Regions from separate parts of the Syntrophomonas sp. UBA1041 genome, predicted to be linked through region 1. Evidence: riboswitches for the same ligand, from Rfam matches in the RefSeq annotation. Region 1 holds a riboswitch; each other region holds the start of a gene.
The links. A riboswitch is a leader RNA that binds a small molecule or an ion and turns the genes downstream of it on or off. The one in region 1 is predicted to bind molybdenum cofactor.
Positions count from the first base shown of each region.

Region 1 (7,918 bases):
AGCCATGCCATCCAGTATTGGTTTCAATCGTTCCATATCCATACCGGTAATACCCGCGATTTTTTCGATACTTACCGGAATCATCGGGAACTTGCTTCCTATCATAGCCTCGCCTTCGGTATAAAGGCGCTGCAAAATTGCCATCAGGGTGTCGTTTATCGGCGCTCCCACCGGATTTTTATTGAGGCGTACCGCCAAAGCACGATAGACCTCGTCTTTGGAGTGAATTATGTGCCCCATAAAATAACCTCCTATACAGTTCGTACTCAATAATAGTAACACAAAACCGAATTTTTCTTGTACCAGCGACGGGAGCGGGGGAAGGTGACGGACGCAGGTCTCCGGGAAAGGCATGGATACGAGACTGAGTAAATGGGGTTGGAAAGCATCCCACTTACGCCTTCCCATGCTTTACTCTCTTTTGTCGCGCTTGCCTCCCTACTAGCCTTTAGCCCCAAAAATTACGCCCATCCTTATTATCTAATGATGGGCGGTTTGGGGGAGCTAATCTAATCAACTAACAGAGGATCTTCAATGAATGTGGTAAACTGGAAATCGTGGTCATGGCCGAAGTTGGTGGTAGTTTCACCCTCTACAAAGTGAATATGCTTATCGTGATCGATATAAATTGCCGGACCCGTTCTTATCCCGATTTCATGGTAATGATTGAAGAAGAAATCAGTGTTGACCAGAATGGCGTGGACATGGCTTTTTCTGTACGGAATCGCTTCACTGGTAACGCCCGCGAACCTGTGGTTATGGAGAATAGCACCCTCTAATGTAGTGCTTCCAGCGAATTCGTGAACATGAGTCTGAATTGCTTCGCATTCCCGCTCACAATGATCCGGTATACAATCATTCTTGGCGGCATGGATTTTAATTTTTGGCAAATGAGATACCTCCTTCCAATTAATTGGTATATCATATGGATAATTATTCCTGGGTGTTACACAGGGCAAAGCGATCGCATTATAGATTACTGGAAATGACTTGATCAAAGAATTCAGAGTTCTTTTTCATCTCATTTTTTAAAGCGCTTCCCCTGTCACCTGCGTTTGTCGAAATAATGACAGGCGGATTGCTAAATTTTTACTATATGTTACGCGATATAAAAATCAATCCAGTTTGATTAGGAGGAGACAGTTATGGATCTGGCGCAACGAATTGAAGATCTGCGTTGCAAACTTGATAGGCTGGTTGTAGAGAAAGGACTGCAAGATCCCTTCATCAGTGAACTTAGTGAACGATTAGATGTACTTATTACCGAATATTATCGGGACAACTTCCGGCCTGTCTGACGGCGGCTCCTTTGACATCCCATATATTTTCATATATGGGAGTGACCGGAAGAAAAAAGCAAATACCATTGCAGGAAATAAGTCTTTTTTGCTGAATACTGGAAATAGCAGGAAGCTAAGATTTGCAGTGAATACCCATTGTAAAGGCTTGCTTTTGCGATTAAGCAGGTTCTATTGTCGAAAACGCCACAACTCAGAGACAAATCTTGGAAATTGACGCAATATTTAATAAATATAAGACATATTGATATGTGGACAGCGGTAAGTTAGAATTGAAAAGCCGGGAAAAATGCTATGCTGAATTTAAGGAAGCGCTCAATGGAATTTGTCCATAACATGCCGACAACATTGGTTTTATTGAATTACTAGTACGAAGACACTTTTAACGTTTATTGGGAAGAAGTAATTATCGCATTATATGGCACATCGACAAATCAAGGCTTATCTTTAAAACCCCGGTAAATATTGAGTTCAATGAGTAACTCAAAATAACCTTGAGATCCTGCCGACTATTTTAGTGTTTAGTCTGCCGGGCTTAAATGCTATATCCTTCCGAAGGTCGGAGATCCATTTAAATAAAATCCATAGCGTATTGGTATCAAACTGGATATATTGTCCGATCCTGCAAGGGGTTCTAACCTGCTGCGTATTGTTAGTCGGACAATTTGCTTATGGTACAAAGGGGAATTGATCATGGATATCATTACAAAAATAGAAGACTTACGCTTAAAGCTGACTAAACTGGGGGAAGAGAAAGGATTAAAGCATCCCGACGTTATCAGGTTGAGCAAGCAGCTAGACGACCTTATCATCCAGTATTATCGAGTTCACCCGGAAGAGAGAAAAGAGTAAATAGCCAGGGTTGACAACTGGGGACGGTGGCAAAAAGGACCGTCCCCAATTGTCGCCGTCCCGTGCCTCCGGCCTCATAGACATTTATTCACAAAGATGTCTTTGTTGCTTAACTAGTCTTTGAATCCGAAACTGCGGGCGATCATGGCATAAGTGGTAACCGGCACCCCATATTGCCGGCCCATACGCACCACTTCAAATATCAGCCCGTCTATTTCCGAATCCTTACCCTGCTTTAAATCCCTCTGCATCGAAGTAGAGGCCTTGGGTGACAGATTATCAAGAATCTGCAGATTGGTCTTAACGATGTCCACGCTGAAGTGAATGCCCATGGCCTCGGCCAGGGTATCGATTTCCCGCATCAAGGTGATAAAGGCATCCCTGACCCGCCCCTCCTTCTGCATTTCTCCGGCATCGATATCATAATAGGCTCCGCAAGCCGCCATCGGGGATACATAAGAGAATTTCTGCAGGGCGTCCCTTTGGATGTTATCCGATATCAGGGCGGTGAGGCCGCTTTCCTCCAGATCTCTAGCCACATCTTCAAGCGCCGGCCGGTACTCATCGGAGTTTCTCACTCCGTATACCACCCGGAAAATGTCGCCGGCCTGCAGGATGGCGCCCGGCCTTTTGATCTCAGCGGCTATATAAATGCATCCATCCGTCACCAGGATTTCCGGCAGCATGGCCTGCAGCCTCCCGCCGGTGCCATAAATATTAAGCAAGGGGATCACTACCGTATCTCGGTGGGCGACCCTATTTATAAAAGGGATGGTATCCAGCAGCGAATAACCTTTCACACAGATGAATATCACATCGGGCTGCTCCCGGTAATGATGCATGTCACTGGCTTTCATGGGATAGACTGTGTAATTCCCTTTGCGGGTGGTCTCCATTTTCAGACCGTGTTCCCGAATAGCCTCCAGGTGCTGCCCCCTGTCAATGACGGCGACATCTTTGCCCGCTTCGGTCATGAAGGCCCCAATGCTTCCGCCCGTACCTCCGGCTCCGATTACAAGATATTTCATATTGTCCTCCGCAGTGTCGTCAAATTTCCTTTAATGATACCAATTAACTACATTAATCCGCTAGGGGCAAGAGATGAAGCAAAAGTGTCGTCTCCGTTGCTTCCTTTTGTTCAAAAGGAATTATGTAATTTTTTGTAGAAGTTAGTTTTTAAAAATAAGGGAGCGGGATTTATTATGAAGGGACTTGTTAACTGGGAAGCACTGCAGAAGCTAAGCTTCGGTCCGGCATATGAACGAATGAACAGCGACCCCGCAAAAATGTGGGGCCAGACCGCAGTCATGTACAACAAGATGGTTCAGTTGGAGAAGGAATATACCAAAAGCCAGGTGGAGACTTTTATTCTGGAACCCGAAGACACGGTTCTCGATATAGGATGCGGTCCGGGAAGGTTGGCAATCCCGGTAGCCCAGAAAGTCGCCCGGGTTACAGCGCTGGATGTCGCTCCACAGATGCTGGAAGTATGCGAAGGCAACGCCCGGCTGGCCGGAGTGGACAATTTGTATACCCGCTTGCTTAACTGGGATGATGCTATTATCGGGGACAATCTGGAACAGCATGATGTGGTTATCGCCTCCCGATCAGCGGGTTTACACGATCTCGTCAAGCTAAATGGGGCAGCCAGGAAATATGTATTCGTACTGAGTTTCGCTCAAAGCCCCAGCCTCAAACATGCTCGGGACAGCTTGTTTATCGGAGCATCTGAAGAGGTGAAGCCACTGCCCCCCATGAACCGCATGCTGGGTTATAACCTCACCTTCAATATCCTCTACGACCTGGGTATCGATCCATCACTAAAGGTAGTCACAGATGGTTTTACTGGCAGTTATGGGTCGCGGCTCGAAGCCTACGATGATCTCAGGGTATTATGCGAATTTCCGCCCGAGAACGAGCACATTTTCCGCAGCAATGTCGATAAATGGCTGCTTGATAATCCTGACGGCAGCTGCACTTTCCGCATCGAAACCAAAACTTATATAATGTGGTGGGAGCCTAAACCCCTGAATGTTTAGTCGGCCCAGGCCGGAATTATTCGCATTACGCATTTCAGCAGCCCGGGAAATACATGAAATTCTTACATTTAGGTTTCTCAGAGAATATGGTAGAATTTTGTTAGTTATTTAGTTATCCAGAGTGATTAGCTTATACTTCTGACAAATTATGCAATGCGGGTACCAATCGAATAGAATATCTGGGACTTCGAGTTTTGGTTCCTAAAGGCTGAGCCCATGGGCCAAAACCGATGAGTTTGTTGGGAAATCGGCAAGCTTTCCGTGTTTGAGAAGAAGGCCATTATAACCGTTTATCAATAAGATAGGCATGTGTTCTTATGGCGCATGCCTATCTTTTTGATGAAATATAATTTCGATTGGGGGTACATAAATGAGGAGAAAATGGTTCGTTTCTATGATGTTAGTCATCGCTGTGATGACGATGGCCGCAGGCTGCGGCAAGGCGCCTCAACCCGCCTCAACCGCTCCCCAGCGCTCAATAGTGGATATGGCCGGGGTTGAAGTGAAACTGCCCGCCGAGGTCAATACCGTAGCCAACTGCTGGCCTTCCAGCAACCAGATCATGATAACTCTTGGCGCAACAGCCAAACAGCCTGCCTATTTCAATATTCTCAAGACTGAGAGCTTTACCTGGATGCAGTACGTAAATCCTGCTATCAAAGAGAAACCGGGCTTTGGCAGCGGTTCCACGGTAAACGCCGAAGAACTGCTGGCCTTGAAGCCGGACCTGGTAATCACCGCCAACGCTAATGACGCTGAGGCTTTCCGCAATGCGGGTCTGACAACTATGTACATGATGTTCAATAATTACCAGGCTCTTAAGGAATCGGTTCTGAAGACCGGTGAAGCACTCGGCGGAAATGCGGTCACCCGGGCTCAGGCTTATGTAAGCTACCTGGATGGCAATATCAAACTTGTCCAGGATCGCCTGGCCGATGTCAGAGCTGAAGATAAACCAACGGTTTATTATCTTGACGGGCAGGCCGGCAAGACAGCTTATTCTACCGGCGGATCGGGAACCATGCAGGAAGAGTGGATCAACATGGGCGGTGGGAAGCTTGCAACTGCTGAACTATTTCAGGGTATGAACAAAGAGATCACCCCTGAGCAGCTGCTCAAGCTAGATCCTGATTATATCGTGATAGGCGGCCTGAACCAGGCCAGCGCTTATAAAGCCCTGATGGAAGATTCCAACCTGGCAGATTTGAAGGCCATCAAGGCAAAGCATGTCTATCGAGTTCCTCAGGGTACTTTCCAGTGGGATCGCTTCGGGTCCGAATCGGCTCTACAGGTAGTGTGGATGGCTAAGACCCTGTATCCCGACAAGTTTGACGGTGTGGATATGAAGCAGATGACCATAGATTTCTACAAGAACTTTCTAAGCTACGATCTTTCCAGTGAATATGCCGATGCCATTCTGGCAGGCAAGAATTCACCCACCGGGCTATAGCAAAACCCTATCCCGATCTCCATAAAGCACTTAGGTGGCAGGGCGGCGGCTCTGCCGCCTTGCAGATTGATGCAAAAGGATTATGTCATGAATAGCACCAGTGTGATTGAAAGCAAAACACCCCGCCATCAGCGGCCTCTCGCCGGAGTGCTGCTCCTGCTGTGTCTGGCGGTCTTTATCCTGTCTATAGCGGCGCTTTGTCTGGGTCGCTATTATGTCAGCTATGAGCAGGTAGTCCGCATTTTAGGATCCTATGTATTCCCCGTGGACCCAACCTGGACTCAGACCATGCACAACGTGGTCATGAATCTGCGCCTGCCCCGAATATTGGCAGCAATTCTGGTGGGTGGGGCCTTGGCTCTTTCCGGAGCTACCTACCAGGGCATGTTTGAAAATCCTCTGGTATCCCCGGATATACTGGGGGTCTCATCCGGGGCCTGTGTGGGCGCCGCCGCAGCCATTTTGCTGGGCTTAGGCAATACCGAGATTCAGCTGTTCGCTTTCTGCGGCGGTATCACAGCGGTCAGCATGGCCCTGGCTATCCCTACCTTGATGCGCAGTAAATCGACCATCGCCCTGGTTCTGTCGGGTGTCATCATCAGCGGGTTTATGATGGCCTTGTTAGGCCTGATGAAATACATTGCCGACACTGAGACCGAGTTGGCGGACATGGTTTACTGGCAATTGGGGAGCATCGCCAAGGTTACCTATGAGAACTTGTTTGCCACCGCCCCCATAATGATTCTTACCGGCCTGGTTTTACTGGCCATGCGCTGGCGTATCAATATCCTCTCCCTGGGCGAGGAACAAGCCCGAACTCTTGGGGTGAATCTGCGTTTTGAACGCGGAGTGGCCATTACTTGTTCCACCTTGTTGACTGCCTGCGCGGTATGCTTGAGTGGCACGGTGGGGTGGATCGGACTGATAATGCCCCATATAGCCCGTATGATAGTGGGCAGTGACAATGTCCGGCTGCTGCCTACTGCCACCCTCATGAGCGCGGGCTTTCTGATACTCATCGACACTGTTGCCCGAACCCTGACCGGAGGAGAACTGCCCCTGGGCATTCTCACCGGATTTATCGGCGCCCCTTTTTTCGCCTGGATACTGATCAAACAACGGGGGGCGATTTAATATGGCATTGCTGGAAGTCAAAGAAGTTGCCTTCGCCTATGAAGGTCATCGCACCATATTTAAGGATGTCAGTTTCAGCATCGACAAGGGAGATCTATTCACTATCCTGGGGCCTAATGGCTGTGGGAAATCGACACTGCTGAACTGCCTGGCCCGCATCCGTCCCTTAAGCCACGGGCAAATTATGCTGCAGGGAAAAGATATGAGCCGCATGTCTGCCCATCAAGTCGCCCAGAAGATAGCCTATCTGCCTCAGAGCATCTATTTTTCCTACGGCTACTCGGTACGTGAATTTGTCGTTATGGGGCGCACCCCGCACCTGGGAATGTTCAGCCGGCCCCGGAAGCCGGACTATAAGCTGGTTGATGAAACCATCGCTATGATGAACCTCTCCCATCTCGCCAACAAGTCGGTGAACCAAATCAGCGGTGGGGAACTGCAGCTGGTGTGCATAGCCAGAGCCATCGTGCAGCAGCCCGAAATCATTTTGTTTGATGAGCCCACCTCAGCATTGGATTACGGCAATCAGCTACGGGCTCTTCGTTTGATAAAAAACCTGGCCGATAAGGACTATGCCGTAATAATGACCACCCACAATCCTGACCATCCCATCCTCCTGGGGGGGATCGCAGGAGTTCTCTCCCGTAGCGGGTATATGGAAACCGGCAGCGTTGAGCAGATTCTGCAACAGGAACGACTGAGCGAATTGTACGGCACCAGGCTGCAAATCGTCTATGTAAATGAGATTTCGCGGGTGGCCTGCCTCCCTGAAAGTCTATAGTACAGTGAAAGTCCTGGGCAAGTATTTTTTGCTTGGCTGTCGTTCATAGTCACCCCCCTGCTTGCGCAGGTTCGGCTTGACCAACCGGGAATTAGATGCCCATAATGAAGAATTAAAGAGCATCAGTTTACGGGGGTATCAGTAAATGGTAAAAGAGTGGAATCCTGATCTGTATGATGAAAAACATGCCTTTGTATCCAAACTGGGAGAAGATTTGATCGAACTCTTGCAGCCGCAAAGTGGTGAACTCATCCTGGATCTGGGCTGCGGCACCGGCGATTTAAGCCATCTTATAAAGCAATCCGGCGCCACAGTGGAAGGATTGGACGCGTCAAAGGAAATGGTGGCACGAGCCCGGGAGAAG
Region 1 covers NZ_DCEA01000003.1:35,869-43,786, forward strand. The annotation lists gene B2633_RS00690 (4Fe-4S dicluster domain-containing protein) at 1-240, opposite strand, end outside; gene B2633_RS00695 (YmaF family protein) at 510-881, opposite strand; gene B2633_RS00700 (Spo0E family sporulation regulatory protein-aspartic acid phosphatase) at 1,146-1,298, shown strand; gene B2633_RS00705 (Spo0E family sporulation regulatory protein-aspartic acid phosphatase) at 1,992-2,150, shown strand; gene B2633_RS00710 (ketopantoate reductase family protein) at 2,264-3,178, opposite strand; gene B2633_RS00715 (class I SAM-dependent methyltransferase) at 3,353-4,189, shown strand; molybdenum cofactor riboswitch at 4,363-4,481, shown strand; gene B2633_RS00720 (ABC transporter substrate-binding protein) at 4,560-5,639, shown strand; gene B2633_RS00725 (FecCD family ABC transporter permease) at 5,727-6,773, shown strand; gene B2633_RS00730 (ABC transporter ATP-binding protein) at 6,775-7,554, shown strand; gene B2633_RS00735 (class I SAM-dependent methyltransferase) at 7,700-7,918, shown strand, end outside.

Region 2 (7,918 bases), on a different contig from region 1:
GTACGGGATCTTATACTCGTCAAAAATCCTCTTGATCAGCCCTGAATATGCGGCGGTATCGGAGCAGATAACCGCAATATCCCGATAGCGCGCCCCTTGCCGCACCAGGGCCAGGATCCTCATCGCCAGTGCCTCTACCTCGTCCTGCGGGCTGGGGAGCGCCGCAATGGAAATAGCGGCGGGTTGCTCCGGAAAAGTGCGGTGGGGATAGGCGTAAAGCTCTCTTTCCAGGTGCATCAGTTCAGGGCTGAGCTTGCCGGGGTTCTTGACCGTAATTATATGTTCTTCCAAACCCGCATTTTTAGCCTGATCATGCCAGCGGCTATAGTAATAGCGGGAAAGCGCGAAAATTTCCCGGTCCCGATCCTCGCCTCCCAACTCCATGGTGAGGCTTATGGCCGTGGAAACAGCGGTTTTCATGAGCTGTTCAATCAGCTTCAGGGTGCTGGGCGAGAAGGTAGTGAAATTGTCGATCCAAACCCGGGCCCGGCTTAAAAAACGCGATTGGGGAAAGCGTTCGATAACCAGATTTAAATAATCTTCGCTGTCCACATAATGATCCTGGAGGTGAGCGTTGAATTTATGGTATAGCAGAGAAATGTCATGCAGTTTGCTTTTTAATAATGTATCGTCAGATAGGCTGCGGGCGCATTCATAAAGAACCCCGCTGTCCACGGCGGATCCTTTTAATTCAGCCAGGATCTGACTGCATTGCTCGATGAAGCCGGGCTGCCGGCAGGCCTGGCGATAAACCGTGAACTGCTCCTCACAAGCGGAGATCACCTTTTTCAGTACCATGTATCGCCCCTGCTGGCTGAGAAGAACCCGGGTGCGCCCCCCGGCTTCATTCAAGACCCTGGCGCCGAGTCGGCTGGGGCTCAGTACCTCAAGTCTCATTATGCCGGGAAGATCGAGTTGATTGATCACTTCCCGCTCGGCCTGCAGGGTGAACTGCTCCGGCACCAGCAGGATCACGGGGTCATCCCGGTTGAGATTCAGCTCCTCCCGGATCTCAGCCATTACCTGCCGGGTCTTGCCCTGACCGCAGCGCCCCATTATATAACGGATGGCCAAACCCTCATCCCCTTAAACTCAATAGTTTTTTTTTATCATACTGGTTTCTCATTCCAGCAACAAGTGGGGCGCGCGGGAGAACGAAGCAGGCCTAGGTTCATCGCCAAATGATCCGTGGCGCGGTGCGGGGTGGTATCCGGTGATACTGGTATTTGGGGTAGCCTATCAGCATAGCGCCAAAAGCCTTGTGGCCTTCGGGCAGGGCCAATTCCTGCATAAGTGGCGGGAAGGTTTCGGCAGCCGCCCCGACAAATCCGGCCCAGCAAGCGCCTACGCCCATAGAATACGCCGCCAATTCCAAATAAGTCAACGCTATGGTGCAAGATCCTTGGGAAACATGAATATCTTCAGGCGCATGGGCTATAATCAGATGCGGAGCATTGCGGCATATGGTATCAATCCCCTTATCCCAGGCATAGCACACGGCCTCCATGTGCATCACCGCGGCTATCTGGGGCATATGTTCGATAATATAGCGCATCCAATCCACTACCAGGCCTGCAATATGGCGCACCTGGTGTTTATCTGCAACGACCAGCCAATGAACCGGCTGCATGTTGTGGCCGGAAGGGGCATAAGCGGAAACATCAATTAGTTTTTCCAGGATGGCACGATCAACGCTCTTGTCTTTGAAACTGCGGATAGAGCGCCGTGATTTTAAAAGATGCTCCACCTGAGCGGGGGCAGGAAGCAGACCGGGATCAACCGGCACACAATCAACGGAATTTACGGTTTTTACAGATATGGCCTGGTGCGGACAAACCGCCACACAATGGCCGCAGCGCAGGCAAAACTGTTCGGCTCTTTTTACTGATCTCGGGAAGGCGTCCAGTTCTCTGAATACAATAAGTCTGGCCGGACATTCGGCGGCGCAAATACGGTCGCGTTTGCATTTGGTCTGATCGACGGTTAAAAAGCTCAATGAACTCTCCCCTTATCTATGTATCTTGACACCGCATGGTGTTCTCCCCATTATAGCACGGGCTTGCTTTGGCAGAATACCGTCCTGACAGCCGGGGCGGCCTGTTTGTTTTTTCCAAGATGATCTGCCGCGTCTCCCCATGATGATCGGTCAGGTTGGGGATGATGCCCCGGTTGACTATTGCATGAGATCTCCAGGAGGTGTATGATTACGAATAAGTAATGAATAATAATTTTCAGTCTTCACTCTCCGAGTCTCATTGCCTGAATAGATATGGTATTGAGACCGACAGGGTTCAACGGGAAACGGTTGGGCCTCCCATTGTGGAAAGGAGTCCGGTAGGAAGGCTTTAGTTGGATTTGCCTTTTAGCCAGCCCTTTTTGCAAGGTCTGGCTTTTTGAATTCTGAAACAGTCTATGACCGGTTTCAGACCCCGGCCCTGAGAATTAATGATATCAAATGATACATCCGGCATTCAGAAGAATATCTATTTTCATTAGTTAATTCTATTTTTTAGGTGAACAAAACCATGAAGGTTTACCCCTAAGGGGCAGCGCTTTCATGGTTTTTTTTATTCTATTTCCCCCAAATCTGTTTAACCCGTCAAAGCATGGTTTGACGGGTCTATCTCCAACAACGCTCCTGATGGGGCTTATCTGCATATTGGTTTGATGCATGTTGATAAAAGGGAGGTTGAGAAACAAGATGAACCGTCCAGCCCGATATGAAGGAGGTGTTATGATTTAAACCCAGGTTACAGTACTTCATCAAAAGGAGGTAGGATATGAGTACAGCAGTAATCCAAGGCATCATTAATGTAACCGGCGATTGTAAAGCCTGTGACCATTGCACGTCCATATGTCCCACCGGCGCCATCAGCGGACTGCTGGGACAGAAACACAAAATCAATCATAATCTTTGCATCAACTGCGGACAATGCTTGATCAGCTGCCCTTTTGGCAAGATCGAGGATGTCAGCCGGGTTGATGAGGTGAAGAAGGCTCTCGCCAATCCCCAGAAGTATGTGGTGGTTCAGGAAGCGCCCGCGGTTAGAGTAGCCCTGGGCGAGGAGTTCAGCCTGGAACCCGGCGCCAATGTGAAAGGCAAAATGCATGCCGCTTTGCGCAGACTCGGTTTCAATCAGGTATATGACACCGAGTTTGCCGCCGACCTTACCATCATGGAGGAAGGAACCGAATTAATAAACCGGGTGTTCAACGCCCTGGGGGTGGCCGGCAACGAACATAGCGGGCCGCTGCCCCAGTTCACTTCCTGCTGTCCGGCCTGGATCAAATATGCTGAAGATCAGTATCCGCTTGTACTGCCCCATTTGTCGTCGGCCAAATCTCCCCAGCAGATGTTCGGAGCGGTGGCCAAGACTTACGCTGCTGAAAGACTGAATGTTGATCCCGTGAATATGTATGTTGTCTCGGTAATGCCATGCACCGCCAAGAAGTATGAATGTGATCGTCCCGAGTTTATCGCCAGCGGATATAAAGATGTCGATGTGGTCATTACCACCAGAGAACTGGCCCAGCTGATCAAAGATGCCGGCATAGAATTCCTGAATCTTCCCGAGGAAGCAGCGGATAGCCTGATCGGTTCTTCAACCGGCGCGGCCACCATATTTGGAGTAACCGGCGGTGTCATGGAGGCGGCTTTAAGAACCGCCTATGAATTATTGAGCGGCCAGTCACTGGATAATGTTGAATTCAAGGCGGTTAGAGGCCTACAGTCGGTCAGAGAGGCGACGGTGGAGATACCCGTCAAGTCTCTGGGCAAAACCCTGCCTGTCAATGTAGCTATCGTAACCGGAACCAAATATGTTGGCAAGCTGATTGAGGATGTGCTGGCAGGTCGCAGCAAATATCATTTTATAGAAGTCATGAACTGTCCCGGAGGGTGTATCAACGGCGGTGGCCAGCCCATCCGAAGAGAAATGATTTAGGAGGGAAAGGGAATGAAGTTTTTCACCGAAAGTGAAGGCATGACCAGACGGCAGTTTTTTAAGGGAGCGGGCATGCTGACCGTGGCCGCCGTATTCCTCGGTGTTTTCAGTAAATTGGGATTTGATGCTCTGGCTGCCAACACCGACTACATTGAAAAAAGAGCCGCCGGAATGTATGCTTTGGATGAAAAGATGACCCTCAGAAAGTCGCATGAAAATCCGGAAATCGCCCAGATTTACAAGGATTTTCTTTCGCCGGGCGAAGTAAAGCCGGTTAGCGAAAAGGCCCATCATCTGCTGCATACCAAATACGGCCAAGACATCCCCGATTTCATCGCTGAGTTGAAAAGCGGAGCCCATGAAGCTGCATAATTAGGAGGGAAACGAATGAGCAGTACTAAAGGCAAGGTCTTAAAACACGGTGCCCAAACCCGGACCATGCACTGGGTGCATTTGATCGCTTTTACCATTCTTGGTCTGACTGGTGTCGGTTTTTACTGGGATATCAATATTATCGGCAATATATTCGGCGGATTCGGCAATGCTTCGCTGGTGCACAGATGGGCCGGAGTCGTTTTTACCGCTGCCCCCGCCCTTTATATTCTGCTGAATTTTGACCGGTTTTCCCGCTTCATTGACACCATAACCCACTTTTCCAAAGAAGATTTTCAATGGTTAAAAGTAATGGGTGGATATCTCCCTTTTATTAAGGTGGATAAAGCTCCTCCCCAGGATAAATACAATGCCGGCCAAAAAATGTTGGGAGTGATGATCATCTTCGGTTGTATTCTGATCATACTGACCGGTTTTCCCATGTGGATATGGCGCCATAGTCTGCCGCCGGCATTCCTGGGCTTTTGCTATAATGTGCATTTTTGGACCGCGATCATTATGATCTTATTAGTCGGCGGCCATTTCTTCCTGGCAGCCATCCATCCCAAATCCAGAGTGGAGTTTGCTTCGATGATGCTGGACGGCTATATCGATGCTGAAATTACCGCCCATCACAACCAAAAGTGGTATGCTGAGCTTAAAGAAACCAGTTGATTAAAACTGCACCAACACATTGCGAAAAAGCGGTCTGCTTCCATTCAGACCGCTTTTTTCAGCAGAGGGCAGCGGGCTGGAAAACAAGGCCATCCCTGCGGCTGTGCCCGCCGATTTCCTGCCAAACTCGAACACCAGGGAGCAGAGACGGCTGGTTGGCCATTCCACCCTGTCAATGATCAAAGTCAAACTTTATTCTCTTCTGCTGCAATGATAAAAAATGCATGACGATACCGATCATGGCAAAGAACCCAAAATAGCCGCAGACGGGTAAGACAATGGCTATTAGCTCTTTAAAGCCGGCAATACTCCCCATGAAAGCCGCCACCATCAATACTGGTATCAGAATGCTTCCCTTTATATTTTTGATTTTCTTGATGCGGAAAGTTACCCCAAAAAGACAAGATAATGAACTCCCAAACATTCCGCAAAGCAGAAGAACTGCATAGACCAGTCCCCAAACAGGATGTATTTTTTGGGCAAGAGTAAGCATGGGAAGTTCTGCATCTGCCAGCATAGGTTGATTCAAAATCAAAGGGAGCAAAATGCAGACGAATACAATCATTAATTGAACCGCCCCCTGAAAAATCCCTTTATGAATAGCTTTATCTTCTTTTACATCTGTTGCAATCGGCACCAGTATGGACATGACTACCATCATGTTATAGGAAACAAACACAATCGCGGCAAACAGCCAGTTTCCAAGCAAAGGATTTGCCCCGGAAAACGGTCGGGCAACCATATTGCTTCCATCAAAATATATAAATGATAAAATACCAGAGATCATAGCCACCACAATCAAGAGAGGAACTGTAATACTAAATGCAGTCAAGACCCCTCTAGCTTCCCACAGTGCTACTACCCCCAGAGAGATAGCCATGAGTGCATTTCCCATGATTGTTGGGATGCCGAAGATCTGATGCAGCAGGGCTCCAGCTCCCGCTGTCATAATAACGACAACATCAAACAAGAAAAAAATAAATACCCCGCCAAATACTGCGCGGAGCCAGGTTTTTTCTTTTCTTACAATGATTTTGTCAAACTCTGTAATTCCTGTTCGGTTTGAAATTTTCATAACAAAGCCGCTAAGCAGCAATAGCATCAGGATGGCAAGGAACATTCCTATCAGTCCGAAACCTCCAAATACTGCAAAGAACTGCATAAGTTCCTGTCCTGATACAAAACCAGCGCCCAATAAACTTCCTGTAAAGGCCATGGCAATCTCTCGCGAGGTTATACTCTTCATGTGCTCTAAATTACTCATATCCCTTTTTGCCCATGGCATTATCGGTACCATATTGAAGAGCCGGGCTGCCGTAGGGCCCGGGGAGCCAAACGGCCCGCGACCAATGCCATTTGAGCCCAGCTTACCTCTTCCTGAGGACGAAAGTTTCCGGCTGAATCAGGGGTTAGCAACCCCAATCCAGATACCAGGCCTACATAATTGGGTTTATTGGCGCTGATTTGCCCAACATCCCGGAAGGGGGTGTCAATGCGGTTGGGCATCTCGGCTATTTCCTGGAAGCCCAGACTATTAACCAGCCAGATGGCCAGATCTTCCCGGCTAAGGGGCTGATCGGGCAAGAACGCCCCGGCAGATGGAATGATGCCACGTTGTATGGCCAGCTTAAAAACACTCAAATCGGGATCATCTTGGGGAATATCGGCCAGGGAAACCTCTATCTGCTGTTCATCTTCCCGGTAGTCTCGTGGATTGGTGGCCACGACCAGAACCTTCAAGATTTCCCGCCGGGTCATGGCCTTATCCGGCTGCACGGTGTCAGAAAGCAGGCCATTATTGTTTAATAATGATAAGGCCGGTGCTGCCCAGTGGGCACTCCAGGGTTCAGATTTATCCTTGGATAGCTGTGATAGTTGAGAATTGTTAAGGACTTCCCCGGTTACGGCATTAAATACCGTATAGGGAATTAAGTAGGCCGGGATGCTCTCTCCAAGAGTCATATACTGTTCGTCTCTGGCCAGGATGTAACTGAACTTGAGGCTCTCCGCCGACCAGAGCTTATCTTTAATCATTTGTGGATCCTGCAAATGAGGCAGTACTTCACACTGCACCGGGCGCCACTGCTTCAAATAGGCTCTTATTTTACCATTGCTTCCATCCAGGGTAATGTTAATACCATCCCTGTTAAACGGAATTCCGTTAACCAAACGCACAAACTGGTAATGATAATAGCCCCGGTCATCTTCCCAATTGGTTTGGCAAAATGCCACCTGCTCAACCTTGTCAGGGTCAAATTTCCGGATAGCCGCCTGGGCCAAATCTTTGCCTTTGGCATAGGTCATGACCGGCTCAGAGCTTATTCCATCATAGTCCTCGTCGCTAAACCCGATTACTTTTCCGGTAAAGGCATTGACCTCTACCCGCAAATGGCTATGATGCTTTTCAGGATCTTGCAGGCTGTAGGACCAGTGTTCCTCCCGGATTCCGCCCCCGCTAGAGCCTCCGCTCCCACTTTTGCGGATTTGGTCTGTGTACCCCATTAGGCTAAAGAAATCCCGGGCGGCTTGCATAGCCACCTCCGGGTTTACATATGCCTCAGGTTCAAGGGGTTCGTTAAGGGCCGGGGCGTTAATTACGGGTACAAAAGCCTGTTCATACAGGCGGGGAATCGCATCACCCTGCCGCCTGCCCCGGTAATCCAGGAAATGACCAGTCCGAGCATCGACTAGCGGTGCATTTATATTCAGGCGATAGGCGGGAACCACCCGTCCGGTCCTTTGGCCCATGGAATCTTGTTCGTCTATATAGCATGGAATCAACTCTATCTGTTCTTGTAACTTATTGGCCATATCGGCTGCCGGTATCAAGTCGTTCCCAGCCGGAAGCTCAAGTTCGTGCCAACTGCAGGCGTATTGGGTGACCGCACCGGTATAAGCGTTAACCCCCACGCTAATACTGTCAAAGT
Region 2 covers NZ_DCEA01000074.1:3,458-11,375, reverse strand. The annotation lists gene addB (helicase-exonuclease AddAB subunit AddB) at 1-1,074, opposite strand, end outside; gene B2633_RS11765 (nitroreductase family protein) at 1,172-1,996, opposite strand; molybdenum cofactor riboswitch at 2,230-2,346, shown strand; gene B2633_RS11760 ([FeFe] hydrogenase, group A) at 2,781-3,944, shown strand; gene B2633_RS11755 (iron hydrogenase small subunit) at 3,957-4,316, shown strand; gene B2633_RS11750 (formate dehydrogenase subunit gamma) at 4,332-4,991, shown strand; gene B2633_RS11745 (hypothetical protein) at 4,992-5,180, opposite strand; gene B2633_RS11740 (YkvI family membrane protein) at 5,164-6,255, opposite strand; gene B2633_RS11735 (YcdB/YcdC domain-containing protein) at 6,276-7,918, opposite strand, start outside.
Region 2: linked by a shared signal. The riboswitch ahead of B2633_RS11760 ([FeFe] hydrogenase, group A) and the one ahead of B2633_RS00720 (ABC transporter substrate-binding protein) in region 1 are both predicted to bind molybdenum cofactor.

Region 3 (7,918 bases), on a different contig from region 1:
AAAGGCCATGATCCCCTGACCATGATGAAAACCTTATTGTTAAACCGGGTCGACAGCCTATGAGAGTATTAGTAGATGCAGACGCCTGCCCAGTTAAGGATATTATAGAAAAAACCGCCCAGGAATGGAATCTGGAAGTGATTATGTTCTGCAATCCCAACCATTCTATAGAGAGCAGTTATGCCCGGATAATCATGGTGGACTTCGCCCCCGAAGCAGTGGATCTGGCTATCATCAATCGAACTCGGGCCGGCGATATTGTGGTCACTCAGGACTACGGGCTGGCCTCACTGGTTCTGGCCAAACGGGCCCAAGCCATCCATCCTGACGGCAAAATTTATGACCCGGGGAATATCAACGCCCTGCTCACCCAGCGTTATTTAAACGCCCGAGCCCGCAGGGCAGGAGTACGCATCTCCGGCCCATCCAAACGGAGCCCGGCGCAAGATCAGTGTTTTACCAAAAATTTCATAAAATTGCTGCAAAATACCAGCGATATGAAAGGAGACTAATCATGTCTGACAAATGCAATACCTGTCCATCTGCGGCTGGCTGCAATATCGATGCCAGTTCCTGCGGAGTAGAAAGCCAGCCTAATACACTGATAGGGGCTTTTAACAGCATCCGCAACGTGATCACCGTAATGAGCGGCAAAGGCGGGGTGGGCAAATCATCGGTCACCGGTCTTCTTGCCTTAAGTCTGACTCGTCAGGGCAAAAAGGTGGGGATACTGGATGCCGATATCACCGGACCCAGCCAACCTAAAGCATTTGGCATAAAGGGAAACATTAAGGCGGGAGATTATGGCATGATCCCTCCCCAGAGCCAAAGCGGGATAAAATTGATGTCCATAAATTTCTTTCTCCCCAATGAAGACGACCCCGTAATCTGGAGAGGGCCTATGCTGGCCGGGGCGGTGAAACAGTTCTGGTCCGATGTGGACTGGCGCGATTTGGATTATCTGATCGTAGACCTCCCGCCCGGAACCGGAGACATTCCTTTGACGGTGATGCAATCCCTGCCGGTGAATGGCATAATCATTGTCTCCTCACCACAGGACCTGGCCTTTATGGTGGTGAAGAAGACCATCAAAATGGCGAAAAAGCTGCAGCTGCCTATTGTTGGCCTGATAGAGAATATGAGTCATGCGGTGTGCCCGCATTGTAATGAGAAAATTGAGATCTTCGGCAAGAGTCAGGGCGCCAAAGTTGCCCGTGAGACCGGGGTGGAATTTCTGGGCGGCCTGTCCTGGGATGGGCATTTCAATGCCCTGGTGGATGAAGGAAAAATAGAAGAATACCGTTCACAAGAAATGGATGCCATCGCCGCCCGGATTATGGAGCAGCTGCCTTAACGGTTAAACGGTTTGGGGTGGGGGATATCAATGAAAATCTATTCATGGAACGTCAATGGCATTCGTTCAGTATTTAACAAAGGCTTTATCGAATGGCTGCAGTCGGAAGCTCCGGATATACTGTGCCTGCAGGAGACCAAGGCCAGCCCTGAGCAACTGCACCAGTCCTTGCTGGAAGTGCCGGGATACAGAAGTTATTGGAATATTGGCGCCAGGAAGGGATACAGTGGGGTGGCCACGTATGTGCGGGAGACTCCGCTGGAATGCCTGGTCAGCACCGGGGTGGAACTCCTCGATGTCGAAGGTCGCCTGATTGTAACCAGGCATCCGCAATTCACCTTATTGAACATATACTTTCCCAATGGGCAGATGAGCAATGAGCGTTTGCAGTATAAGCTGCAGTTCTATGAAGCCTTGATGGATTACTGTGAAGATTTGAAAAAAGCTGAACCCTATTTGATTATCTGCGGGGACTTCAATACCGCGCACCGTGCGATCGACCTCAAGAATCCTAAAAATAATGAGAAGCGCTCGGGTTTTCTGCCCGAAGAAAGGGAAGTCCTGGATCGTTTTTTAGAGCGGGGCTATGTAGACGTTTTCCGCCACCTGTACCCTGAGAAAGTCCAATACTCCTGGTGGGATTACCGCACCCGCGCCCGGGAGCGCAATGCCGGCTGGCGCATTGATTACTTCTATGTCAGCCAGCCCTTGCTCCCCAGGATTACTGATTGTGCCATATTTGATCAGGTCACTGGATCTGACCATTGCCCCATTGCTCTGTACCTAAAATAAGAAAACCAGGGAGAACCAACCCCTGATGCGGCTCACCAACACGTGGTTGTTATTTGCAAAAAACGGTGCTGCGATTTTGGGGCCGGTTAGAGAGTCTGCCCGGCACAGTGCCACATTTTCAGGGCAATTTGTTTGTCGGTTTGTTGAACAGTATAACCCCTGGGGAATCGCAACTATAGTTTACGAATGAGCCGCTGGAAATTAAAAAAGGGGTACGAATTCCTGTCATGGATGTATATAATTAAACTATAGACATGCATCCAATACATTAGATAACAACCAAAACATGAAATCGAATAATGTGTCAAGGTTGCAGGAATCGAAATGGAGGAGTTATCATGGCAACCAAACTGTTATTAGAATTAAAAAACTTGCTTGCTGATCTGGCCTCCACCTTGATTCTGGGCAAGAATAAAGATGCGGCCTGTTTGGCCTTGAAATTGTCAGAAAAGAGCAAAGCCCTGGCAGAGGAACTGGTTAAATAGCGGTGGTCAGGAAGGCCATCTGTTAAGACTGACATAACATAACATAACAGAATAAATACAAGACGAACCACGAAGGTCGGCCCCTGTTACAATGGTCGTTCTGTGGTTTCTTTTTTTTCATTCAAATGTTATTATGAAGCAGAAAAAGGACAGTTCTAAGATGATCGTGCCGGTTGTTGCTTCAGAAAACTCAATTATCAACCAATAATCGACAAGCGGAGGGAAGATTTTGAAAATCGCTGTGATTGACGGTCAAGGGGGCGGGATCGGCCGCTTAATTATTGAAAAGCTGCGCAAGGAATTTGGACAAGAAGTATATATTATCGGGGTGGGAACCAATGCGGTGGCTACATCGGTCATGTTGAAAGCCGGAGCGAATGACGGGGCCAGTGGGGAAAACTCGGTGGTTTGGTGTGCTTCACGGGTCGATATGATTGCCGGTTCGGTAGCCGTAATTGTTGCTAACAGCTACGCCGGGGAATTGACGCCGCGCATGGCTGAAGCCGTTGCATCTTCTCCGGCCATGAAGATATTGATACCCATGAATCGCTGTAATATAGAAATCAGCAGCAGTCAGGATGAGCCTTTGCCCCTTCAGGTAGATCAACTGGTAGCCAGAGTTCGAGCTCATTGCCAGATGTGCCAAGATGCCGACAGGTAGAGAATGAAAGGTGGTTTATTATATGTGTAAAGACATGACCCCGTTAGAGTTAGCCATACAATTCCACGGCCATATCTGTCCCGGTTTATTGATGGGAGTTCGAGCCTCTCAGTTGGCTATGCAGCATCTTGACCTGAAGCGGGACCAGGATGAAGATGTTGTGGCCATTGTGGAAACGGATTCCTGTGGCGTAGATGCCTTGCAGGCCATTCTGGGTTGTACCTTCGGCAAAGGCAATTTAATTTTTAAAGATTATGGGAAAGCGGTCTATACCGTAATTAACCGCCAGGATGGCCGGGCGGTGCGAATTGTTCAGCGAAGATCAGCCTCTAGCGGGAAAACCGGACAGCGTTATCGTGAGCTCAAAGGCCGTGAAGATCTTAATCCGGCTGAAAAGGAAGAAATGGAGCAAGTTCTGCAAGAACTGTTTGAGCAGTTGATGACCTGCCCTTATGAAGAGCTGTTTGACTGGCAGGATGTTGATGTAAAACTGCCTCCTAAAGCCAGTCTATATTCGACCCTGACCTGCAGCAATTGCCAAGAAGGGGTCATGGAAACGAGGGCGGTTGAAACAGCGGATGGAGTATTATGCATACCCTGTTTTGACCTGCAAAGGAGGTAAGTGGTTATGTGTGAAGCCAATGTCTACCTGCTGCGCGACGGGCAGGAAGAACTCTTGATGGAAAAGGTGGACAGGGTTATTCCCGGTGAAGAACACACCTTGTTTATGGAGAATATATTTGGGGAACGCAAGATCATCAAGGCTCGTATCCGTGAACTGGAACTGGTGCACCACCGCATCATAATTGAAGAGATCCCTCAGCGAACCGTGGTTAGGGAAGAAGAATTGTGGCTGGAACCGGATACCGACCACGGCCATTTTCATGAAGGTGAAGAAGTCGGATTGAAGCTGTTTAAGGGATATAATATGCAGCCCCAAAAAGATGCCGATTTGGGGGGCGTAAAGGCTTTTATGGCCAATAGCGGGGGGAGACGCGATCTGCAGATTCACCATCATGAAGGTCAGTATATGCTTCATCCCGGGCAGGAAGCTGACGGACTGATTCAGGTGATCGTCCAGCAGTCTGGAAACAAGGAATTGTATGCCAAAATCCTGGTTGAAATTGGTCATCACCATCATCATCACATTGAGGCCGTAGGTCTGCCGGTGGAGATCGTACCCAGCGGATACAGCCATGCCCGCATCGGCGAATATTATGAGGTGCAGTTATTAACAAATGGCCAGCCTCTGGCGGGTGTTGAAATAAAGGCCACCTATGCCGGCGCCGGTGGTCGGGAATACCCGAGGCGGCAAAAGACAGACCATCTAGGTCAGGCCAAATTCTTTTTATCAGCACGAGGGCACTATCTTTTTTCCGCTGAACATGATGGCATAATAAGCACTTTTACCCTGGTCAAAGGTGTTTAAATTTAATTTTCCTCGTTAAGGGGAGATACTGGAAATAGTCTTATCAGATTAAAGTCATTAAAAAACCATGAAGTTGTAACGGGATGAAACCGAAACGCTTCATGGTTTTATTTTGACTGGGCGAGGTGTTTCCCATGTCCATCTTTACACCCGCAGCCAAGGTTTACAACTGATTTACTTGCCTGAATGCAACCGAAACCTTTGTTATTAAATTGCAACGCTCTATTGCAGGAAAAATATTTAGCAGGTAGAATATATAAATTAGAATAGATGAATTAGAATAGATAGTTAACATCATTTTATGAATTACAATTAAATAATTCTCCAAGCCAACAGACCTAAGGCTTTCGCAAAGCTATGGTTAATTGGCCGGGGTATAATTGGAAACGATTATGCCTTCCCGTATTGTGAGTAGGAGATGTCTTGGTACGGCAGACGTTAGCGCTATAATGCGCCTGCTTAGCTTTTTGTGTTTAATTACCCGGCCTCTCTACGAGTCCGGGTTTTTAGTTGTTTTTTCGTGTAATCGTAATCGGCCTGAAGGAGCACATATGCACGAATTGTCTTTAATAGCGGGGATGATGGATTTGATCCGCAACAGCGCAGACAAAAACCAGATCACACAAATAAGCCGTATCAAACTGGTTGTCGGCAAGCTTTCCATGGCCCTGCCGCATAGCCTCAGCTTCGCTTTTGAAACCCTGGCTCAAGAAGAGCTGTTTAAAGATGCGGAATTGCTGATCGAAGAAAGGGAGATCTGTTGTCAGTGCCAGCAATGTCAGCAACAATACGTTGCTGAGATGCCGTCCCGGCTTTTCTGCCCTTACTGCGGGAGCAGTGACACTCAGATGCTTACCGGACGGGAATTATTTATCGAATTCTACGAAGGGGATTAATGAGAAATGGCTCAAATTCGTATGGAAACCAATATTTTGGGAGCTAATGATATGCTGGCCGCAAAGAACCGCCGCATCTTCAAAGAGGCCGGAATGTTGGTGGTCAATTTGATGAGTTCGCCCGGTTCGGGAAAGACCACCCTGTTGGAAAAAACCATTGAAGGTATCAAAGGGCGCATCAGGCTGGGCGTAATCGAAGGCGATCTGTACACTGATCAGGATGCCATGCGCATTGAAAACAAGGGCGTGGAAGTGGTGCAGATCAATACCGAGGGTACCTGCCATCTGGATGCAAGCATGGTGGAAAAGGCCTGGCGCCGCCTGGCCCATCATCCCATCCAACTGTTATTTATAGAAAATGTAGGCAATCTGGTATGCCCGGCCGAGTTTGACCTGGGCGAACATTTTAAGGTCGTGGTTTTGAGTACCACCGAGGGTCATGACAAAGTATTAAAATATCCCCTGGTTTTCAACCAGGCCAGGGCAGTGGTACTCAATAAAATAGACCTTTTGCCATATACAGATTTTGACATGGATGCTTTCAGCAGGGACCTGCAACTGGTAAATCCTATGGTTAAAGTTTTTCGAGTTTCAGGTCGCACTGGTGAAGGAATAGATCAATGGAACCAATGGTTGTTAGAGGAGGTGGGAAAGCAGCACTTTTAAAGCCAAGCTAGATTAGAGAGAAAAATAGTGATTGGGATTATATGGCAGCTTATTCACAAAATTTGTTTCGGGGGGAATAGGTAAATGCCTACCAAACTAAGCAGACGTGATTTTATACGTCTTTGTGCCGGAAGTGCGGCAGCGATATCAATGACGCCATTGCTGGCACCACTACTTACCGAGGCGGCTGAAGCAGGTGCGCCCCCGGTAATCTGGCTGCAAGGGGCCGGCTGTACCGGATGCTCAGTATCTTTACTCAACACCGTACATCCTGACATACAAAAGGTTTTATTAGAGGTTATCAGCTTACGTTATCATCCCAATATATCCGGGGCCGCTGGGGATTTGGCCATGGAGGAAGGGATCTTTAAAGTCGCCGAAGAGTACAAGGGGAAATTCTATCTGGTAGTTGAAGGGGCGGTCCCCACTGGTGCAAACGGAAAATTCTGTATGGTTGGGGAAAGAGACGGGCACCACATTACTTTCGTAGACCTGGTAAAAGAAGTGGGCAGCAAAGCCGCAGCCATTTTGAACTTCGGAACCTGTTCAGCATACGGCGGAATTCCAGCTACTCCGCCCAATCCTACCGGCTGTAAATCGGTTCCCGATATTGTGAAAAACGTTCCTTATATAAATGTACCCGGTTGTCCTCCGCATCCCGATTGGATGGTGGGTACTATTGCCCATGTATTGCTATACAATGATATACCTGAGCTGGATCGCTTTGGCAGGCCGACCATGTTCTTTAAGGATATCATTCATGACAATTGCCCCAGAAGGCAATATTTCGACAACGCCATATTTGCCAAGAACTTGAGTGAACCGGGATGTCTTCTGGAAGTAGGATGCAAAGGTCCTATCGCTCACTGTGACTCTACCACCCGCCTGTGGAATGGCGGTACAAACTGGTGTATCAAATCAGGTGCACCCTGCCTGGCTTGCACCGAACCACAATTTCCCGGCTGGCCGGTATATGCGCGTGTGCCTGAGATGCCTATCGCTCCTGGTATTACCGCTACCACTGATCAGATCGGGATTGTGCTGGGGGCAGCTACCGCAGTCGGCATTGGCGGACATTTAGCCGGCAATATCGCCACCGGGCGTATTGGCCCTAAAAAGCACAGTGATGAGAAGGATGGTGACAACTAATGGCGCAGAAAATCATAATAGATCCCGTAACTCGTATAGAAGGACATCTGAAGGTGGAAGTAGAGGTTGAAAACGGGGCAGTCATAGACGCCCGCACCAGTGGCACTCTTTTCCGGGGACTGGAACTGATCATGCGCGGCCGGGATCCCCGGGATGCTCAGCAGATTATGCAGCGCATTTGCGGGGTATGTCCTACCGCTCATGCCACCGCCGGCACCCTGGCTCTGGATGATGCTTTTGGTATCCAACCGCCTCCAAACGGAAGGATTATACGCAATCTGATCTTCGGAGCCAATTATATACAATCCCACATTCTGCATTTTTTCCATCTGGCGGCTCTGGACTATGTCAAGGCCCCGGAAGGGGTTATGCCGTTGAATCCTCAATACGCCGGGGATTACAGGCTGCCTGCCGACATCAACGCTCAGGCGGTGAATAACTACCTGAAAGCCCTGGAAATGCGCCGCAAAGCCCAGGAGATGCTGG
Region 3 covers NZ_DCEA01000017.1:135,432-143,349, forward strand. The annotation lists gene B2633_RS04200 (PPC domain-containing DNA-binding protein) at 1-63, shown strand, start outside; gene B2633_RS04205 (YaiI/YqxD family protein) at 60-512, shown strand; gene B2633_RS04210 (Mrp/NBP35 family ATP-binding protein) at 515-1,354, shown strand; gene B2633_RS04215 (exodeoxyribonuclease III) at 1,385-2,146, shown strand; gene B2633_RS04220 (hypothetical protein) at 2,485-2,631, shown strand; gene B2633_RS04225 (DUF3842 family protein) at 2,861-3,292, shown strand; gene B2633_RS04230 (FmdE family protein) at 3,315-3,914, shown strand; gene B2633_RS04235 (CooT family nickel-binding protein) at 3,921-4,721, shown strand; molybdenum cofactor riboswitch at 5,032-5,155, shown strand; gene hypA (hydrogenase maturation nickel metallochaperone HypA) at 5,273-5,617, shown strand; gene hypB (hydrogenase nickel incorporation protein HypB) at 5,624-6,283, shown strand; gene B2633_RS04250 (hydrogenase small subunit) at 6,368-7,432, shown strand; gene B2633_RS04255 (nickel-dependent hydrogenase large subunit) at 7,432-7,918, shown strand, end outside.
Region 3: linked by a shared signal. The riboswitch ahead of hypA (hydrogenase maturation nickel metallochaperone HypA) and the one ahead of B2633_RS00720 (ABC transporter substrate-binding protein) in region 1 are both predicted to bind molybdenum cofactor.

Region 4 (7,918 bases), on a different contig from region 1:
TTCTTCCGCCATTATGTCCCTCCTTTCTTATTTGCATTGCGCTAGAATGTCTGCTATCCCATCTGCAGTAACGTCCCCGTACGGCTTACTGTTTATAGTAATAACCGGGGTCGCCTGGCATTGGCCTACACATTCGGTGAGCTCCAGGGTGAATTTTCCGTCAGCAGTGGTTTCACCCATCTTGATACCCAGCTGTTTTTCCAGGGCGGCTACGACTTCTTCCGCACCGGCTATATGGCAAGGGGCGCTTTCACATATCCTGATGATATAGCGGCCGCGCTCTCCCACCTTTAAATATGAATAAAAGGTGGCTACTCCCCAGGCCTCGGCTTTTGACATGTCGAACACCTGTGCGGCCACGGCAACGGCCTCTTCGGGGATATAATTATAAGCTCGTTGGATGGCATGGTAGGCTTCGATTATTCCTCCGGGCTTGTCTTTATACCCGGCTACGATCTCCGTGTAATCTGGTTTCACAACTTCACCTCCTTATTGGTGCTTAATTACAGCAGCAATATCTGGACATTACTGCCTGCTTCAACCGCAGGGCTACCCGCGGCGATATCGATTAATGCATTGCATTCCAATAACGATCTGATCATACTCGGCTTTTGGCCGGGCAGCACTTCAACTTCCCATTCGCTGTTGCGGTAACATGCCTGGCCTCTAACCATTCTCCTGGTATTGGCGGCTTTACTAAAGCCGTTGACGCAACGGGCGGCAATCCTCCCGGGCAGCTTCGCCTGGCCCATCATAGCCCTGATAACCGGAGCTACAAAAAGATGGTAACCTACAAAGCAGGCTGCCGGATTACCGGAAAGCGAAAACAACAGGCGGGAGTCCAAGCTCGCCGCCCCGGTATGACTTCCGGGCTGAACGGCTATATCCCAGTATAAAACCCGGGCTCCAACGGCTGCGAAGAGCTGCCGGGCTTCACTATCGTCTTCCATATAGGAACCGCCTGTGCAGATCACGATATCAACCTGATCCAGCAGCTCCAGCAATCGGGAAGTCATTTCGCTGCCACACGCGGTTTCTGCGATCACCGCACGCCCCCCATGCTGTTGCACCAGCGCTGTCAGCATCGGTCCATTGCTGTCCCAGGTTTGCCCTGATCCGATCGGCAGGGATGCGGGAACAACATTGAGAGCCAGATTAATGATCCCTATACGGGGTTGACGATAAACCGGTACGGTGCCGATTCCCATGGCGGCCAGCAGGGCGATGCTGCCTGCGTTTAGCCGGCTCTTGCCATAGAGAATGGTCTCACCCTGGCGGAAATCTTCACCTTTGTTTTTGATGTTTTGCCCAAGTTTAGCTATTTCAGCGACTAGAAGCATTTCACCGTTGCACGTGGTTTTTTCATGGGGCGCCACCGCGCAGGTCCCCGGCGGCAAATTGCCCCCGGTGCTCACCCTTACGGCCTCATTGTCCCGCAAGGGCTGTTGGGGCGCTTCCCCTAAACGATAATCTCCAACCATTTTAAAGCTGCTGGGTATCGTTGAGGTCGGACGCCCTACTGCATACCCGTCCACCGCGGATTGGTCAGATTGGGGCAGACTGTATGGAGCCGCTATATCGCTGGCCAATATCCGTCCCAGGCCTGCAGATAAGGGCACTAATTCCATTTCCAGGCTTGGCAAAACGCTTAACAGTTCTTGTTGTGCTTGTTCCAGGCTGAGATGCTGCAATTGTTTTGCCCCCTTACAGACAGCTGTTTTTCCCAAAAGGACACTGCGGATAATTGCAGACCTGGCAGCCTTCGCATAGCCCGCCATGAGCCAGTGCGGCCAGATCAGCTTTTTCTATCCTTTCCCCGGCGAAGATACGGGGCAGCAAAAGATCCAGGGTAGTCTTGCGGCTGAACAATGCCCCGCCAGGGATGCCACATATAGCTACATGGCCCTGATAGGCCAGCATAAACTGAGAACCCGGAAGAACCGGGACTCCATAGGAAACCACCTCAGCCCCTGAAACCCTGATGCCCTGAGGAGTAGCGTCGTCAGCATCAACTGACATGCCTCCGGTGAGTAATATCAGCTGTGCTCCTTCGGCGAGGGCATTGTGTATCTCAGCGGCGATCAATTCCGAGATATCGGGCACAATGATCTGCCCCATCCAGCGGCCACCGAACGGTGCGATCTTTTTTCTGATGATCTTGCCGAATCCATCCCGGATGCGCCCGCTGTTCACTTCACTGCCAGTGGTAATCACCGTCACCCACAGAGGTTGAAACGGTTTGACGCTCACCAATGGCCATGGTGCCCGGCAGAGACGCTTGGCCTTTTCCATTAGTTCTTGTTCAACTGCCACTGGAACTACTCTGGTTCCGGCTACATATTGCCCTTTAACCACACTGCGGCAATTGTGCAGGGTAGAAAAGATTACATGTTCAAGACTGTTGAGTTTCTGTAACTGTGCTAACTGCACGCGCAATAAACCATCGTATTGCGCTATCAGGTCCACTCTGCCCTGGTTGGGGCGAGTATAGGCTATTCCCGCGCCGGCTGCGCTGGAAGCCAGCAACAAAGCGGCATCATCCTCATGCATCAGGTCATCATCAGGTTCCCATATCAGGACATGTTCCTTGCCCAGATCCCTTAACAGGTTTACATCCTCGGCAGCGATAATATGTCCCCGTTTAAAGGCACGATTCTTTTTCTTCCCGGGTATTATTCTGGTGATATCGTGCCCCAGTGTTAAACCTATGGCCTGATCCACAGCGACCTTGCGCATAACAGACCTCCTAAATCGCTTCGATCTTCACAGCGCATACTTTGTATTCACCGGTGCCCGTGGTCGGGTCTAATACCGCGCTGGTAAGTTCATTGGTCGGAGTCGAGGCATAATGGAAGGACATCCAGATCACGCCGGGCAATACCCGATCGGTCACTTTCACTGCGGTGGTAACTTGTCCGCGCCGCGAGGTGACCTTGACCAGATTTCCGGTTTGAATGCCCAGTTTTTCCGCATCAGAGGGGTTCACTTCGGCCATTTCTTTATCCCACACACTGCTGATCCCGCCTGAATACGGGGTGGTGACATTGTAATGGAACAGGATACGGCCGGTTGACAACAGATAGGGGTATTCCTGGTCAGGCACTTCGCCCGGGGGTACATGTTCAGAGGGCTGGAAAAGTCCCAATCCGCGGGTAAACTTACCGGCGTGCAGGAAGGGAGTTCCGGGATGTTCGAGGGTCGGACAGGGCCATTGCAGGCTTTCTTTTTCCAGGCGATCGTAATTGATGCCCGTCATAGAAGGTGACATTCCTGCCATTTCCTTCCATATGTCGTGGGGATGGTCATAAGCCATGGGATATCCGATCCTGCTAACCATCTGACAGATGGTCTGCCAGTTGGCCTGGCCGGGAATGGGTTCAATGGCTTTGCGCACCCTTTGGACGCGGCGTTCGGTATTGGTAAAGGTGCCGTCACATTCAGCAAAACTGGCTGCCGGCAGAATCACATCCGCGAACTGAGCCGTTTCGGTGAGGAATAGTTCCTGTACCACCAGAAATTCCAGGTTGGCCAGGGCCTCCTTAATGTGGTTGGCATTGGGATCGGTCAACACCGGGTTCTCGCCCAGAATATACATCGCCTTGACGCTCCCGTGGTGAGCAGCTTCGAACATCTCCGGAATCTTTAACCCTACCTTGGCAGGCAGTGAGACGTTCCAGGCCTTTTCGAATTTCTCACGATTGGCGTCTACTGTAACCGCCTGATAACCTGAATATACATTGGGCAAGGCCCCCATGTCACAGGCGCCCTGGACATTGTTCTGTCCGCGCATCGGGCATACCCCGGTGCCAGGACGGCCCAGATGACCGGTCAACATGGCCAGGTTGGCAATGCTCATAACATTGCGGGTTCCGCAGATATGCTCTGTGATCCCCAGGGTATAGAATATCATGGCCCGGTCAGTGGTGGCATATAAGCGAGCCACGCTGTATAGATCCTCCACCGGCACTCCGGTCAGCTCGGAGACATGTTCCGGTGTGTAAGCAGCCACGATTTCTTTCAATTCTTCATAGTTTTCGGTTCTTTCGGCGATAAAGGCCTTGTCTTCCAGGCCTTCTTTGATAATGATGTGCATTAAGCCATTAAGCAGTGGAATATCAGTTCCTGGTTTTAGCCTCAGCCAGTGATCGGCTTCGTCGACCAGATCGATATGGCGCGGGTCACATACCACCAGCTTGGCCCCGTTGCGCGCCGCCTGGCGCATTTTGTATCCGATGACCGGATGGGCTTCAGTGGCATTGGTCCCGACCAGCAGCATCATCTGGGCTTGTTCGGTGATTTCGTTTATGGGGTTGGTCATCGCGCCGCTTCCAAAAGTGGTAGCCAGACCGGCTACAGTGGGCGCGTGTCAGGTACGGGCGCAATGGTCCACATTATTGGTTCCCATTGCCGCGCGGGCAAACTTCTGCACCAGGAAATTCTCCTCATTGGTACAACGGGCTGAACTTAAGGCAGCAAAAGCGTCCGGTCCATATTTTGCCTTAATGTCATTTAAACGGGCAGCGATTACATCGAAGGCTTCATCCCAGCTGGCGGGAACGAATTGACCCTCTTTTTTGATGAGCGGTGTAGTGAGGCGGTTTTCATTATAGATGAAATCCCATCCGAAACGGCCTTTAACGCACAACATACGCCCATTCACGGTGCTTTCGGGGCTGGATAGCACGCCATGTATTTTACCGTCTTTAAGCGCCAGGTCAAAGTTGCATCCGGTACCGCAGAACGGGCAGGTGGTTCTGATCCGTTCATATTCCCAGCGCCGTCCCTGACCGGCCATACTCTTCTCGGTTAAAGCCCCGGTCGGGCACACGGCCACGCACTGCCCGCAGAAAACACAGTCTGATTCGATATAATCCACATCCGCAGCAGTAGTGGCTTTGCGGTCAAAGCCCCGATACAGGAAAGACAGGTTGTCCTGACCAGTCATCTCCTCACAGGCGCGAACGCAAGCGCCGCACAGGATACATTTGTTCAGGTCCCTGACAATAAAAGGATTGCTGGCATCAACAGCGTAGTGGTGCCTTTCCCCGGCAAAACTGCTCTCTTTAACGCCATAGCGATAACAGTATTCAGCCAGCTTGCAATCCCCCATTTTTTCGCAGGTCATACAATCCAAGGGATGGTTGGCCACCAACAATTCCAGTATGGTTTTACGGGCTTCAACCACTGATTCTGATTCGGTGTCTACTTCCATCCCCGGGTAAACCGGAGTAACACACGCCGCGGGCAATAGACGATTGCCTTTCACTTCGACTACGCACATGCGGCATGCCCCCAGCGGACTCAAATCGGGATCATAACAAAACCGTGGTATATCAATCCCAACCATATCCGCAGCCTGCAAAATAGTGCTTCCTGCCGGAACCTGAACCTCCTTTCCGTTCATCACAATAGTTACCATTTCCAAAACCTTCACCCCTTTCGTTTTTTGGACAGATATAAACACAAAAAACCTCCTGCTTTAGAAACAGGAGGTTTTTGCATTTGCCCGCTTAAAGATCAGAAAAAGACACTTAATTCTGACCATGATCCGACAAACACCAGCCTTCAATATTAATATTGAAGACTAACTCCTTTCCAAGCACGGGAGGCAGGCCTGTTTCCCGGCCTACCCAACGGTTGAGGAGCCATAGCATTTGCTTTAGGCTCAGCAACTCGGAGTATTAAGTATTAAATTTAAAATTAAAACTGGGGCGTTTTCTCTATTACCTGTATATTAGACATTTTTCTTAAAACTCCTGCTAGGGATAATTATTTCCCAAGCAAAAAGGATGGGGCTCCTCCCCCCTGAAGTTCCTGTCATCCCTTGGTGAGAAGCTAGCCAAAACAGACCCGTTCCGGATGACTGTAAACATTGAAGCGTTCGCCGCGAGCAAAGCCGACCACGGTGATACCCAGCTCCCTGGCCCGATCAACCGTTAAGAGGGTTGGAGCCGATCGTGACAGGATAAAGGGTATCCGGTTGTAGGCAGCCTTCTGAAGGATTTCAAAAGCCACCCGCCCGCTTAAAACCAGACACTTATCATGGAGTGGAATCTTGTTTAGAAAAGCATAGCCGAACACCTTGTCCACTGCGTTATGCCGGCCGATATCCTCGAAGCGTTTGATCAAACCCTCTGGCCCGCCCAATCCGGCACTGTGAACTCCGCCGGTCTTTTTGAAAGTATATGATTTCTCATCCAGTTCGCTGATTATCGCCAGTAATTGCCCGGGTGTAAAAAGGCCCTGACCCGGGGGCTGCTTCATCAAGGGCTTTAATACCCCATAGCCCCGACCTATGCAGGTATTGATGGTTTTAATCGATTCAGTATAATTTCCGGGCTGCCCCTCGATGACAATATCTACCCCATCGTCCTTCGACTCGGTTAAACTCAATAATTGGCCGGATGGTTCTATGATCCCTTCACTGATAAGATACCCGGCAGCCAGTTCCCGTCCGGCATGAGGTGAAGAAGCCAATCTGACCACTTCCTCACCATTGAGCTTTATCTTAAGGTATCTCTCCGTAACCAGGGGTTCCAGGCTCGGTTTAACCTGGCCTTGATCAAAAGCAACAACCTCCCTGTACTCAGTCAACTCCTTTTTATCCATGTTTGCCGCCTCCCCATTGCTCTGACGTCTTTTCGTTTGCCAAGTGCTCCCGGTGCTTTTTGAAAAGGGTTGGTTAGCATAATTTAATCATACTTGTTCATAAGTATCCAGGCTATTGGGTGCAGATCAAACAGCAGAACCCGTTCCCCAATAATATTCAGTCCAGAGTAAACTGAAGCCATAATGATGGACTCCCTCTACTTCATCTTGTAACAAATGGGCGCCAGGCATCAAAAAGATATGTTGTCAAATAGCATAATATGTGTATATACTCATATCAATAGATATACCCGTCTCGCTTTCTATAACCAAAAATGAGGTGTTGGCATGTCAGCCCAGGACGATAATGACAAGAAAATGGCCGCAGCCATGGGCCGGGCCTGCGTTTTTTATAATATCCGCAAAACGACTCGGATGTTAACTTCCTATTATGACCGGGTCTTGAGTCCTTGCGGACTAAAGACAACTCAGTTTTCCTTACTGATGAATGTTCTTTTGCTGGAATCTGCAACGGTTTCACAATTAGCCCGGCAGCTGGGAATGGACCGCACCACTCTGAGCAGAAATGTGCGTCTGCTGGCGCAGAAAGGCTTGCTGCGCCTAGGCAGCGGCGAGGATCGCCGCGAACAACGTATCAGCCTGACCGCAGAGGGCAGACTGGCTATCGATCAAGCCATACCGTTTTGGCAGCAAGCTCAATCCGAGGTGGAGAAACAATTAGGTCAGGAATGGGTTAAAGATTTTCTTTCCAGCTTGAGGAGAATAAACCGTACGGAATTATAAGATATTTTTTAACATATTATGTGTATATACACTGTTTCTCTTGGGATGACTGCTCAAGCTGACATATATTCGGTAAAGGGGGTGCCCGTGAGATATGTAAATAGAATGGGATCGGGCTCTGATGTTTTGGAACTGATTTACAGGTTAATAGAATTGGGGAGGTAACTAACTTGAACAATTTGGATTTAAGCGCAGCCAAAAAGAGGATTAAAACATTTATGCGCAATGTTGGAGTGGACGATATTGGGTTCGCCAATCTGAAAGACTATGATAGTCCCAAATCTCCGGTGGTTACAGACTTTTTCCCCCAGGCTCGTTCTATCGTGGTCTTGGCATATAAGGAGTTAAGCACTTGCGCCAGCACCAATATGCAGATTGCCATGAACGGAAGACTGGATCTCATGGAATTCTCGCGTTCCTGCAATTATAAACTGGCCCGCCTGCTGGAAAAGGAATTCGGTGATCAGGCCATGACTGTACCTGTCTCTTATCCCCTGGAAATGAGTAAAAGAACCGGCGGTGCGGT
Region 4 covers NZ_DCEA01000119.1:14,989-22,906, reverse strand. The annotation lists gene nuoF (NADH-quinone oxidoreductase subunit NuoF) at 1-12, opposite strand, end outside; gene B2633_RS17285 (NADH-quinone oxidoreductase subunit NuoE family protein) at 28-477, opposite strand; gene B2633_RS17280 (molybdopterin molybdotransferase MoeA) at 504-1,691, opposite strand; gene B2633_RS17275 (molybdopterin-binding protein) at 1,705-2,736, opposite strand; gene fdhF (formate dehydrogenase subunit alpha) at 2,747-5,425, opposite strand; molybdenum cofactor riboswitch at 5,573-5,691, opposite strand; gene fdhD (formate dehydrogenase accessory sulfurtransferase FdhD) at 5,836-6,609, opposite strand; gene B2633_RS17260 (MarR family winged helix-turn-helix transcriptional regulator) at 6,937-7,392, shown strand; gene B2633_RS17255 (4Fe-4S binding protein) at 7,563-7,918, shown strand, end outside.
Region 4: linked by a shared signal. The riboswitch ahead of fdhF (formate dehydrogenase subunit alpha) and the one ahead of B2633_RS00720 (ABC transporter substrate-binding protein) in region 1 are both predicted to bind molybdenum cofactor.